One region of the Pseudorhizobium flavum genome, then DNA from elsewhere that is predicted to be linked to it. Evidence: predicted binding sites of a transcription regulator. Region 1 holds the regulator's gene; each other region holds the start of a gene.

What was found. Region 1 encodes LexA, which represses DNA repair genes until DNA is damaged. Its sites were predicted from a motif close to TGTTCNNNNTGTGTTCNG; they were not measured.
Region 2: the regulator LexA is predicted to act here: its motif matches at 1,283-1,300, upstream of ACEPP2_RS18255 (LexA family protein).
Region 3: the regulator LexA is predicted to act here: its motif matches at 1,405-1,422, upstream of ACEPP2_RS00770 (glycosyl transferase).

What each region holds. Positions count from the first base shown of each region.
Region 1 is NZ_JBIOKZ010000008.1:110,145-113,420, forward strand. Features, by position in the region: gene kdsA (3-deoxy-8-phosphooctulonate synthase) at 13-861, opposite strand; gene lexA (transcriptional repressor LexA) at 1,061-1,777, shown strand; gene ACEPP2_RS15895 (ComEC/Rec2 family competence protein) at 1,758-3,276, opposite strand, start outside.
Region 2 is NZ_JBIOKZ010000012.1:8,807-12,082, forward strand. Features, by position in the region: gene ACEPP2_RS18245 (hypothetical protein) at 280-471, opposite strand; gene ACEPP2_RS18250 (MucR family transcriptional regulator) at 556-996, opposite strand; gene ACEPP2_RS18255 (LexA family protein) at 1,306-1,749, shown strand; gene ACEPP2_RS18260 (Y-family DNA polymerase) at 1,893-3,170, shown strand.
Region 3 is NZ_JBIOKZ010000001.1:157,039-160,314, forward strand. Features, by position in the region: gene ACEPP2_RS00760 (4-(cytidine 5'-diphospho)-2-C-methyl-D-erythritol kinase) at 1-279, shown strand, start outside; gene moaB (molybdenum cofactor biosynthesis protein B) at 281-829, shown strand; gene ACEPP2_RS00770 (glycosyl transferase) at 833-1,351, opposite strand; gene ACEPP2_RS00775 (PA0069 family radical SAM protein) at 1,481-2,638, shown strand; gene ACEPP2_RS00780 (ribonuclease HII) at 2,794-3,276, shown strand, end outside.

The DNA.
Region 1 (3,276 bases):
CCGCTGCGGCGCCTAGGCGGCCTTGGCCACGGCATCGAAGGCCAGAAGCTTTTCCAGGAGCCGTCGCATGTCCTTCAGATGAACCATGTTGGGGCCATCGGAGGGCGCATTGTCCGGGTCCTCGTGCGTCTCGATGAACAGGCCGGCAACGCCGACAGCGACGGCTGCGCGGGCGAGCGTCTCGACGAACTCACGCTGGCCACCGGATGAACCGCCCTGCCCGCCGGGCTGCTGCACGGAATGCGTTGCATCGAAGACCACCGGCGAGCCCATCGCGGCCATGATCGGCAGCGAACGCATGTCGGAGACGAGCGTATTGTAGCCGAAGGAGGCGCCACGCTCGCAGAGAAGCACGTTCGGATTGCCGCTTGCCGTGAATTTAGCCTGGACGTTCTTCATGTCCCAGGGCGCTAGGAACTGGCCCTTCTTAACGTTGATGGCGCGACCGGTCTTCGCGGCGGCGATCAGCAGATCGGTCTGGCGGCAAAGGAAGGCGGGTATCTGCAGGATATCGACCGTGGGCGCGACCAGTGCGCACTGTTCTTCCGTGTGAATGTCGGTGAGAACCGGGAAGCCGAATTCCCTCTTGAGGTCGGCAAAGATTTCCATCGCGCTGTCCAGGCCGATGCCGCGCTTACCCGACAACGATGTCCGGTTCGCCTTGTCGAAGGAGGACTTGTAGACAAGGCCGATCCCGAGCTCGGCGCAGAGCTCCTTGAGCCTTCCGGCGATCATGAAGGCGTGGTCGCGGCTTTCCATCTGGCAGGGGCCGGCAATCAGCGAGAAGCGAGCCTGCTGGGAGAACAACACGCGGCCCTGGCCTTCACCCACGAAAACTTCGGGATTGGGCTTAATGTCCATGGCGGCACTCCTTTCAAGCGGCATCTGCTCCGTCGCGGGGACCCGGCTGCGGCGGACGCGATGTCCATAACAGCAACCACCGCCTCTGTCACGGAGCCAAGGCATAAGCACGCCGACGCAGCTGGAACTTTAGCCTTGCGGAACACACCCGGAACATATATGGTCTGTTCCGTATTTGTTTCATCGTCAGGGAACCCGGATGCTCACGCGCAAACAGCAGGAACTGCTTCTTTTCATTCACGAGAGGATGAAGGAGTCGGGCGTGCCTCCGTCCTTCGACGAAATGAAGGATGCGCTCGACCTGGCGTCGAAGTCGGGCATTCACCGGCTGATCACTGCGCTCGAGGAGCGCGGCTTCATCCGCCGGCTGCCCAATCGGGCGCGGGCACTTGAGGTCATAAAGCTGCCGGAAGCCTACAGCACCAGCCTGCAGCCGCGCCGCGGCTTCTCGCCGAGCGTCATCGAGGGCAGCCTCGGCAAGCAGAAGCCCGCGCCGGCCCCCTCGCCGATCGCCGCAAGCAACGAGAACGCAAGCACGAGCGTGCCGGTCATGGGACGTATCGCGGCGGGCGTGCCGATCTCGGCGATCCAGAACAATACGCACGACATTGCGGTTCCTGTCGAAATGCTTGGCGCCGGCGAGCACTATGCACTGGAGGTCAAGGGCGACTCGATGATCGAGGCGGGGATCCTGGATGGGGATACGGTCATCATCCGCAACGGCCAGACGGCCAGCCCCGGAGACATTGTCGTGGCTCTCGTCGATGACGAGGAGGCAACGCTGAAGCGGTTCCGCCGCCGCGGTGCCTCGATCGCGCTGGAGGCTGCCAACCCGGCCTATGAGACTCGCATCCTTCCCGCCGATCGGGTGAAGGTTCAGGGAAAGCTCGTCGGCCTCATCCGCCGCTACCACTGATCATTCGCAGCAGCGCTAAGGGAAGCGTTTCATCGAAGCTGTCATTTCGCCAGTCATAGAGACGGTGGCTGGTCCATGGACGGCGGGTTCCGGCACTTGCCGCGTTGACCCGCCACAGGGACGGGTGGGGACTGCCGTTCAGATAGATTTCGATCGCGCCAGTCTTTCTCAGGCTTGCGGCGTTCAGCAGCACGGCACCCGAGCGACATTCGTCGAACCGCGCGCGAGGAGCAACAACCAGTGCCGCCAGATCGCAGGCGCTTCCTGCTAGTCGCGGATCCTCGACCACGACAATACTGACTCCGCCCTCATGGGCTACCGCCACGCACCAGAGCTTGGGCAGGCAATGGAACCGGCCCGCATCAGCTGCGGCGAGAGCGAGCATTGACGACATCTCCGACCGGACACGGTCACGCTGCTCGTCCGTTAGCGCGGCTTTCACAGAAGGATCGCCTGCCGCCGCAATGCCAATGTCACTTGCCGGAGACATGACCGGAGCGACGGGCTCGGGAAGCAGCAGGGCGCGCTGCCACTGGTCGAAGATGAAGGCTGGCGGGCGCGTGCGGTTGGTGGCAACACCAGCGCTCACCAGGGCTACCAGCGCCCCGTCGTCGGAGACCAGGACATCGGATGGGGGCAGTCGGTTCGCCTGCCAACTCAGCGCGAAGGCGAGCGCCATGATCGGTACGCCGACCAGCCGAAGCCGAGTACGCAACAGGGCGAGGATCAGGAAGCCGATGGAGGCGATCGACAGGAACCAGGGGTGCTGCCGGCCGGTGCCGACGTCTCCACCCCAGGCAGCCACGTGTTTCGCGACAGCGATGACCGCCTCCAGCCCCAGACCCATCAGTTTCAGGAGGGGCGCATCGAGCCCGAGCGGCATCAGCAACATACCGAGCAGGCCAGCTGGCATGACCACGAAGGAGATGATCGGCATCACGGCGAGGTTGGCCGCCAGGCCATAGCCGGCAAGCCGGTGAAAGTGCTCCATCGAGTAGATCGCCGTCGACAGGCCGCCGATCAGCGAGGTCGCGAAAATCCCCGCCATCCAGTGCCAGCCGGTCAGCATCGGCGCGAGCCTGCCGCGGGCGAAGATCGAGGGTTCCGAATCCTCCCCTGCGCCGCGCCGGCTCCAATAGGCATAACCCGCGACCAGCGCGGCCGTCGCCGCGAATGACATCTGGAAGCTCGGCCCCATGATCTCGGAAGGGGCCATCGCCAGCATGATGAGCGCCGCCAGCGCGATATTGCGAAGGCTGATTGCCGCGCGATCGAACCACACAGCGATGAGCATCACCGCCATCATCAGGTAGGCTCGCTCTGCAGAGACCGCGAAGCCGGAGACGAGATAGTAGGCAGTGGCCATGAGCAGCGCCCCGGTGGCGGCGATCTTCTTCACCGGCCACGCCTGGGCGAAGCCGGTGAACAGGCAGAGGCAACTGCGCAGTCCGACGAAGAAGATACCGGCGGCGAGCGCCATGTTGAGCCCGGAGATCGCC
Region 2 (3,276 bases), on a different contig from region 1:
TCTTAAGTTTGCAAGATTATTATATCCCTATTTTGGATATATGTCAATAGCCGACAGTTTTGGCCGACAGAAATAGGGGAGGGAATCCATAACGGTACTCTTCCCTCAGCGTCTCTCTCAATTCTCTCCTGAGAGGCTTTGACTATGTCGACCGCGGCAAGCGACGGCTGGAAGCCCGTAAGGCCTGAAAAGGTTTCCCCAGCAGCCGGGGAGGGGGGATCAGGCTGCTGGGGATCGGGCGGGAAACCGGGGGAAACCGCCCGAATTGATGAGAGGGATTCAGCCTCTAATCAAATGGTCGCCTGGAAGTTCCCCTGGCACAATAGCCGTGCTGTTGGCTTCGGCGATGTCTGAGAAGGCCTCGACCAGGAGGCGCTTGAAGCTCCCAGGCATGCGGAATTCGCTGCCATCTGTCCTGGTCAGGATGACAACAGCGTCGATGTTTTCGTGAAGGTTTGGTTTTGAAGTCATGGTTGCCTCCGATTTCAATTCGGAGGCAATTGTCTCACCTGGCCAAGCAAGGCACAAAAACGCGGCGGCTAAAGCGCCGACAGATCAGGCTTTCTTTTTGGCCGATGGGGCCTTTAGCCGCCTTTGCCCGAGACCTGACGACACCGCGAGTTTAGAGCGAGCCACAGAATACTCCGGCGCTGTCATTGGGTAATCCTTGGGAAGCCGCCACTTTTCCCGATATTCTTCAGGCGAAAGCTCATGGTGGGTGGACAGGTGGCGCTTCAGGGACTTCAAGCCTCTGCCACACTCGAGACAGGTGATCGCCTCGGGGTTAACCGATTTCTTGATTGGGACAGCAGGCTGCTGGCGCACTTCTTCCGCAACCTGGACAGCGGATCCAGTTCCTAGAGCCTTGAAGGACGCGTGTACCGAGGCGATGAGCTCGGCCAGGCTGGCGGCGGGGACGACGTTCTTTTGGACATAAGCAGAGACAACGTCGGCCGTGAGACTGACAAGTTCTTCGGTGCGATCTATTTCGGACAAATCAGGGCTCCTAGGATTGAACGGACCTGTCTAAGGGCTATCGGATAGACTTCAAGGTGATTTTGGCTCGGATGCTAGTTTTCGCACTATGGCCTCAACTTCCGCGATCGGGACATCCCAGAGCGAGGCAGTTTGATGTCATACGGTAGAGAATGGTCGCGTTCTCCAGAGCCTTGGGGAAGATGGTAGTCGCGGCGAAGCCGTCGTCTCAAAGCAGGCAGCGTGAATCAGCGTCTGCCATCAGAGCCGATGAAAATTCATGTGAACCCCGATTGAGAGTCCTGTTTGTTCGCGTTATGTTCGAATATCATGGACAACTCAGACATACCTATCATTCCCGTTCCAATTTCCTGTGTAGGCACGACTGTGCCGCTTTCGGGCATCCTTGTGCCTGCTGGGTTCCCATCACCCGCTGCTGATGATCTCGAAGACGAAATTGACCCCATCGCGTGGATCGTAAGGCACCCCTCAGCCACGTTCTGGTGGAGGGTCTGTGGGGACAGTCTACTGGACGAGGGGATCCAAGATGGCGATCTGATCGCGGTGGATCGCGCTGGCAAGAAGAGGGTCGGGCGGATCGTACTGGCCTTGGTCGATGGCTCTATAACGGTCAAAAAGCTGGCTCGGCGAGACGGCCGATACTGGCTCGATCCCAAGTCCCGAGGTCGCGAATTCATTCCAATCCCAGTGACTGACAGCACGGAAATCTGGGGAGTGGTTGCTGGTGTTGTTCGTCGATATTCAGTTGATTGATTATCATGGAAACGCATATTGACGCTCTTCCGGGACTCGTCGTAGAAGGCACTCCTCACACCAGACATGTGGGAAATCCTTCGATTGTCACCTCAGGCGGCTTGGTAATGTTACCAAGCCGCCCTTTTTCTTGAGGTGAGAGGATGCCAGAACCAATCGCCCTCATCGACTGCAACAATTTTTACGTCAGTTGCGAACGTACGTTCGACCCCAAGCTGATCGGCGTGCCTGTCATCGTGCTTTCCAACAATGATGGATGCGCAGTTGCAAGATCCGAGGAGGCCAAAGTTCTCGGCATCAAAATGGGCGAGCCACTGTTCAAAATCAGGGGCAAGGTTGCCGCCCACGGGATCCGGACGCTATCGTCCAACTATTCGCTCTATGGCGACATGAGCCGCAGGGTCGTCAATGCCATCAGCCAGTTCTCGCCCTCATACGAGATCTATAGTATCGATGAGACCTTCGTCGATCTCGGCGGCTTCGGCGATCGGTACCTGAAACAAGCCACCGAAATGCGAACAACCGTCAAAGAGCTGACTGGCATCCCAACGTGCGTGGGTATTGCGCCGACCAAGACCCTCGCAAAGCTCGCAAACCATGCCGCCAAGAAGAATCCGATTTTTGGTGGTGTTTGCGACTTCACAGACGAGCGTGTGGCCGCCTGGTGTATGGACCGTATAGCCGTCGGCGAGGTGTGGGGTGTCGGCCGCCAAACAGAGGCTAAGCTGATCGCGCAAGGGGTTACAACAGTATCCCAGCTCCGCAACACTCCGATGCAATTGGCAAGGAAGATTGGCACTGTAGTGCTCGAGCGACTGGTGGCAGAACTTCAGGGAGTGCGATGTCTGGACATTGAGCAGGTCGAACCACAGCGCAAAGGTATGGCGGTCACCCGGTCGGCCGGGGAGCCTATGCGCGACTTAGATACCCTGATGCAAGCGATCACATCTCATGCGACCAGAGCGGCCGAGAAACTCCGTCAACATGGCCTCGTCGCAGGGCAGTTGACGGCCTTCTTCCACACCAGTCCGTTTTCAAATGGCCCCCAGCATTCGGCATCTCGAACGATCGGATTGAAGCCGATGAGTAGCAACACGTTCGATCTCGTGCAGGCTGCCAGCATGTGCATCCAGAAAGCGTGGAAAGGTGACCGCCGCGGGAATGGACATGCATATGCCAAGGCAGGCATCATACTGGATGACTTATTGCGTGAGGAGGATGCTCCCAAGTTGCTGTTCGACATCAATCGGCCGAGGGATGCTCGCCTGATGCAGGCGTTAGATGCCGTCAATGACAGGTTCGGGAAGAAGGCCCTGGTCGTTGGTAGTGAGGGCTTCAGGCGGCCGTTTGAGGTCAAGGCTGAGATGCGGTCGCCAAGGTATACGACGAGGCTCTCAGAGGTGCCTGTGGTGAGGGTGTAGGGGCACCAGATACGAGAGCGGGTTGATGCCCGTCCTTGTTCGGGGCACATTGAAGGTATATGTAAGGTCTACAGCGGGTTTCAGTGTCGTTGCCAACGGGATTGCT
Region 3 (3,276 bases), on a different contig from region 1:
ACGGGGCTGGTCTTGAATGATCCACGCAACTGGATGTCGATCCTGAATGCTTCGAGGAACGACCTGGAGCGGGCCGCCAGCGACCTGGTGCCGGAGATAGAGGAATTATGCGAACTCCTGCGAAGCCGAGGTGCGGTGCTGACGCGCATGTCAGGATCCGGCGCCACCTGCTTCGGCATATTCGATTCCAGGCGAAGTGCCGATCACGCCGCAAGTATGTTGCAGGCCGAAAGGCCGGACTGGTACTTTGCCTCGACAGAAACCATTGCCGGATCGTGACATGAACCGTATCGACGAGAGCCGTCCCTTCATCCCCGTCGGCATTGCCGTCCTGACCGTCTCCGATACCCGCACGCCGAATGACGACCGTTCTGGGGATACACTCGTCGCCCGGATCGAGAAGGCTGGGCACGTGCTGAAAGCCCGCACCATCGTCACCGACGACAAGGAGAAGATCGCCGCCCAGGTGCGCACATGGACGCTCGACCCGCAGATCGATGTCATCATCACCACCGGCGGCACCGGATTTACGGGGCGGGATGTCACGCTGGAGGCGCTGGAGCCGCTGTTCGAGAAGCGGATGGATGGCTTTTCGGAAGTGTTTCACCGCATTTCCTATGACAAGATCGGGACCTCGACCATCCAGTCCAGGGCCACCGGCGGTGTGGCGAACGCCACCTTCATCTTCGTCCTGCCGGGTTCGCCCGGTGCCTGCAAGGACGCCTGGGACGGCATCCTGGAGGCCCAGCTCGACTACAGGCACATGCCATGCAACTTCATCGAGATCATGCCGCGCCTCGACGAGCACCTGAAGCGAGGGGCCGGCTGAGGCTCAACCCGCCGCACGCAGCGAGCGGGCGGGAATCAGTTCGCTGGACAGCCTGACCGCCTTGAGCCCGCTCACCAGAGCTTTGACGTCCATTCCTGGCGCGACCTTGCTCAGCGCCTGCCGCTTCGTCAGCAGGAGGCCGTGCTCGAGCGGCTGCGCCCTCCCCACGAGTCGCTTCAGGAACGGACGGCGGCAATGGCGGGCAAGGGAGAAGCGGGCTGGCCTGCTGCCCGACGCGATGTACTCCATCACCTCGTCGATCCATCCCTTCTGCAGACGCGCACCCGGCTCGATGAAGAGCAACCATTCACCTCGGGCAGCCAGCAGGACATCGGAAAGAACCCACTCGCGGTAAAACCTGCATCCCGCCGCATCGGCGACCCTTGCCGAGCCGTCGGAGGACCCTCGATCGAGCACCGCTACATCGCTGACAAGCCCCTCCACCGCACCCGAAACCAGACCTGAAAGTGTCTGGGCGAGTTCGGTTTCGTGGTCACTGCATTCCATCAAGACAGTCAGCATGAACTGCTTCTATCGTATCATCATCGGCTTTTCCACATCCACCCCTTCAAGTTTGTTCTTGCATTGTTCTCCTTTCTGTCTTAGGAATTTAATCAGGCGGGCAAGCAGAAAGGCCCTTCGGAGCGTCACATGAATGAGCTGACCCATCTGCGGCAGGATGCCTTCGCACCTGCCCATACGGCAGATATTGCCGATTGCCTGGTGAAATCCTCAAGCCTTCGCATCGAGATCGACCGGCGGCGCGGCCGCGGCGCCGGGCTGAATCCGAGCGGCCGGTTCGAGCAGGAACGGCGCGAGGCGTTCGACGACGGGTGGCAGTCGCTTGAGGAACTGGAACCGTTCACGACGGACGTGCAGGTGGAAAAGCCCCGCACGGCAATTACGCGGAACGATTCACCCGATATCTCCTTCGACCGCTCCATCAATCCCTATCGCGGTTGTGAGCACGGCTGCATCTATTGCTTTGCACGCCCGACCCACAGCTTCATGGGATTGTCTGCCGGGCTGGACTTCGAGGCCAAGCTCTTCGCCAAGCCGGACGTGCCGAAGCTGCTGGAGCGCGAGCTCAGCCGCTCGGACTACAAGGTCCGCGCCATCGCCATCGGCACGAATACCGATCCCTACCAGCCAATCGAGCGCGAATGGCGGATCATGCGTCAGATCCTGGAGGTTCTTCACAAGGCCAATCATCCGGTTGCGATCGTGACGAAGTCGGCCCTGATCACGCGCGACCTCGACATCCTCTCGGACATGGCCGCGAAGGGATTGGCAAAGGTCGGTATTTCCGTCACCACCCTCGACCGGAAGCTGGCCCGCACGATGGAGCCACGCGCCTCCACCCCCACCAAGCGTCTGGAAGCAATCAAGGCCCTGAACGATGCCGGTGTACCGACGGCTGTCATGGTCGCCCCCATCATTCCGGCGCTTAACGACCACGAGATCGAGCGCATCCTGGACGCAGGGCACGCGGCGGGTGCCCGGGAAGCGAGCTACGTCCTTCTGCGCCTGCCGCTGGAGGTGAGCCCGCTGTTTCGCGACTGGTTGCTTCGCAACTATCCCGACCGCTACCGGCACGTCATGTCGCTGGTGCGCTCCATGCGCGGCGGCAAGGATTACGACGCCGACTTTGGCAAGCGGATGAAAGGCTCCGGCCCCTACGCGTGGCAGATCGGCCGCCGGTTCGACATGACCGTCAAGCGGCTCGGCATGGGGCGTCGTGGCCTGCCGCTGCGCGATGATCTCTTTGTCCGCCCGGATGGAGGTGGGATCCAGCTGTCGCTGCTCTGACGAACGAAGGTTCTTGATTGCTCCAGATTTCGGTGCGGATGCCGCCTCCTCCGTATCCGAAACACCCCGGCCCCGCCTCCCCGTGGCGGGACAGTGTGCCGCATCACACCGGCCGGGGCTTGCAGGAGGTCGGGTGGGCGTGCGAGTCTGCCGCCATGTTGGCTCGCACGTCCCCCGATTCTCCGATGCTGTTCGATGACGTCCCGCTCGTCCCGGACTTCAGCCTGGAACTTGTCGCCCGCAATGCCGGCCACTGGCCAGTGGCAGGAACGGACGAAGCCGGCCGCGGCCCATTGGCAGGCCCTGTTGTCGCAGCAGCCGTCATCCTCGATCCCAACAACATTCCCGACGGTCTCAATGATTCCAAGCAGCTGACCGCTGCGCGGCGCGAGGAACTCTTCGAAGCGATCATGGCAACCGCCGATGTCTCGATCGCCGCTTCGGGACCCCGGCACATCGACGAGCGAAACATCCTGCGCGCGAGCCTCGATGCCATGCGCCGGGCCGTGGCCGGCCTTTCGATCCTACCGGCCTATGTTCTTGCAGACGGTCGGGACGTACCACAGGGTCTCTGCTGCCCCGGACGTGCAGTCATCCAGGGGGATGCCCGATCGGTATCGATCGCAGCCGCGTCGATC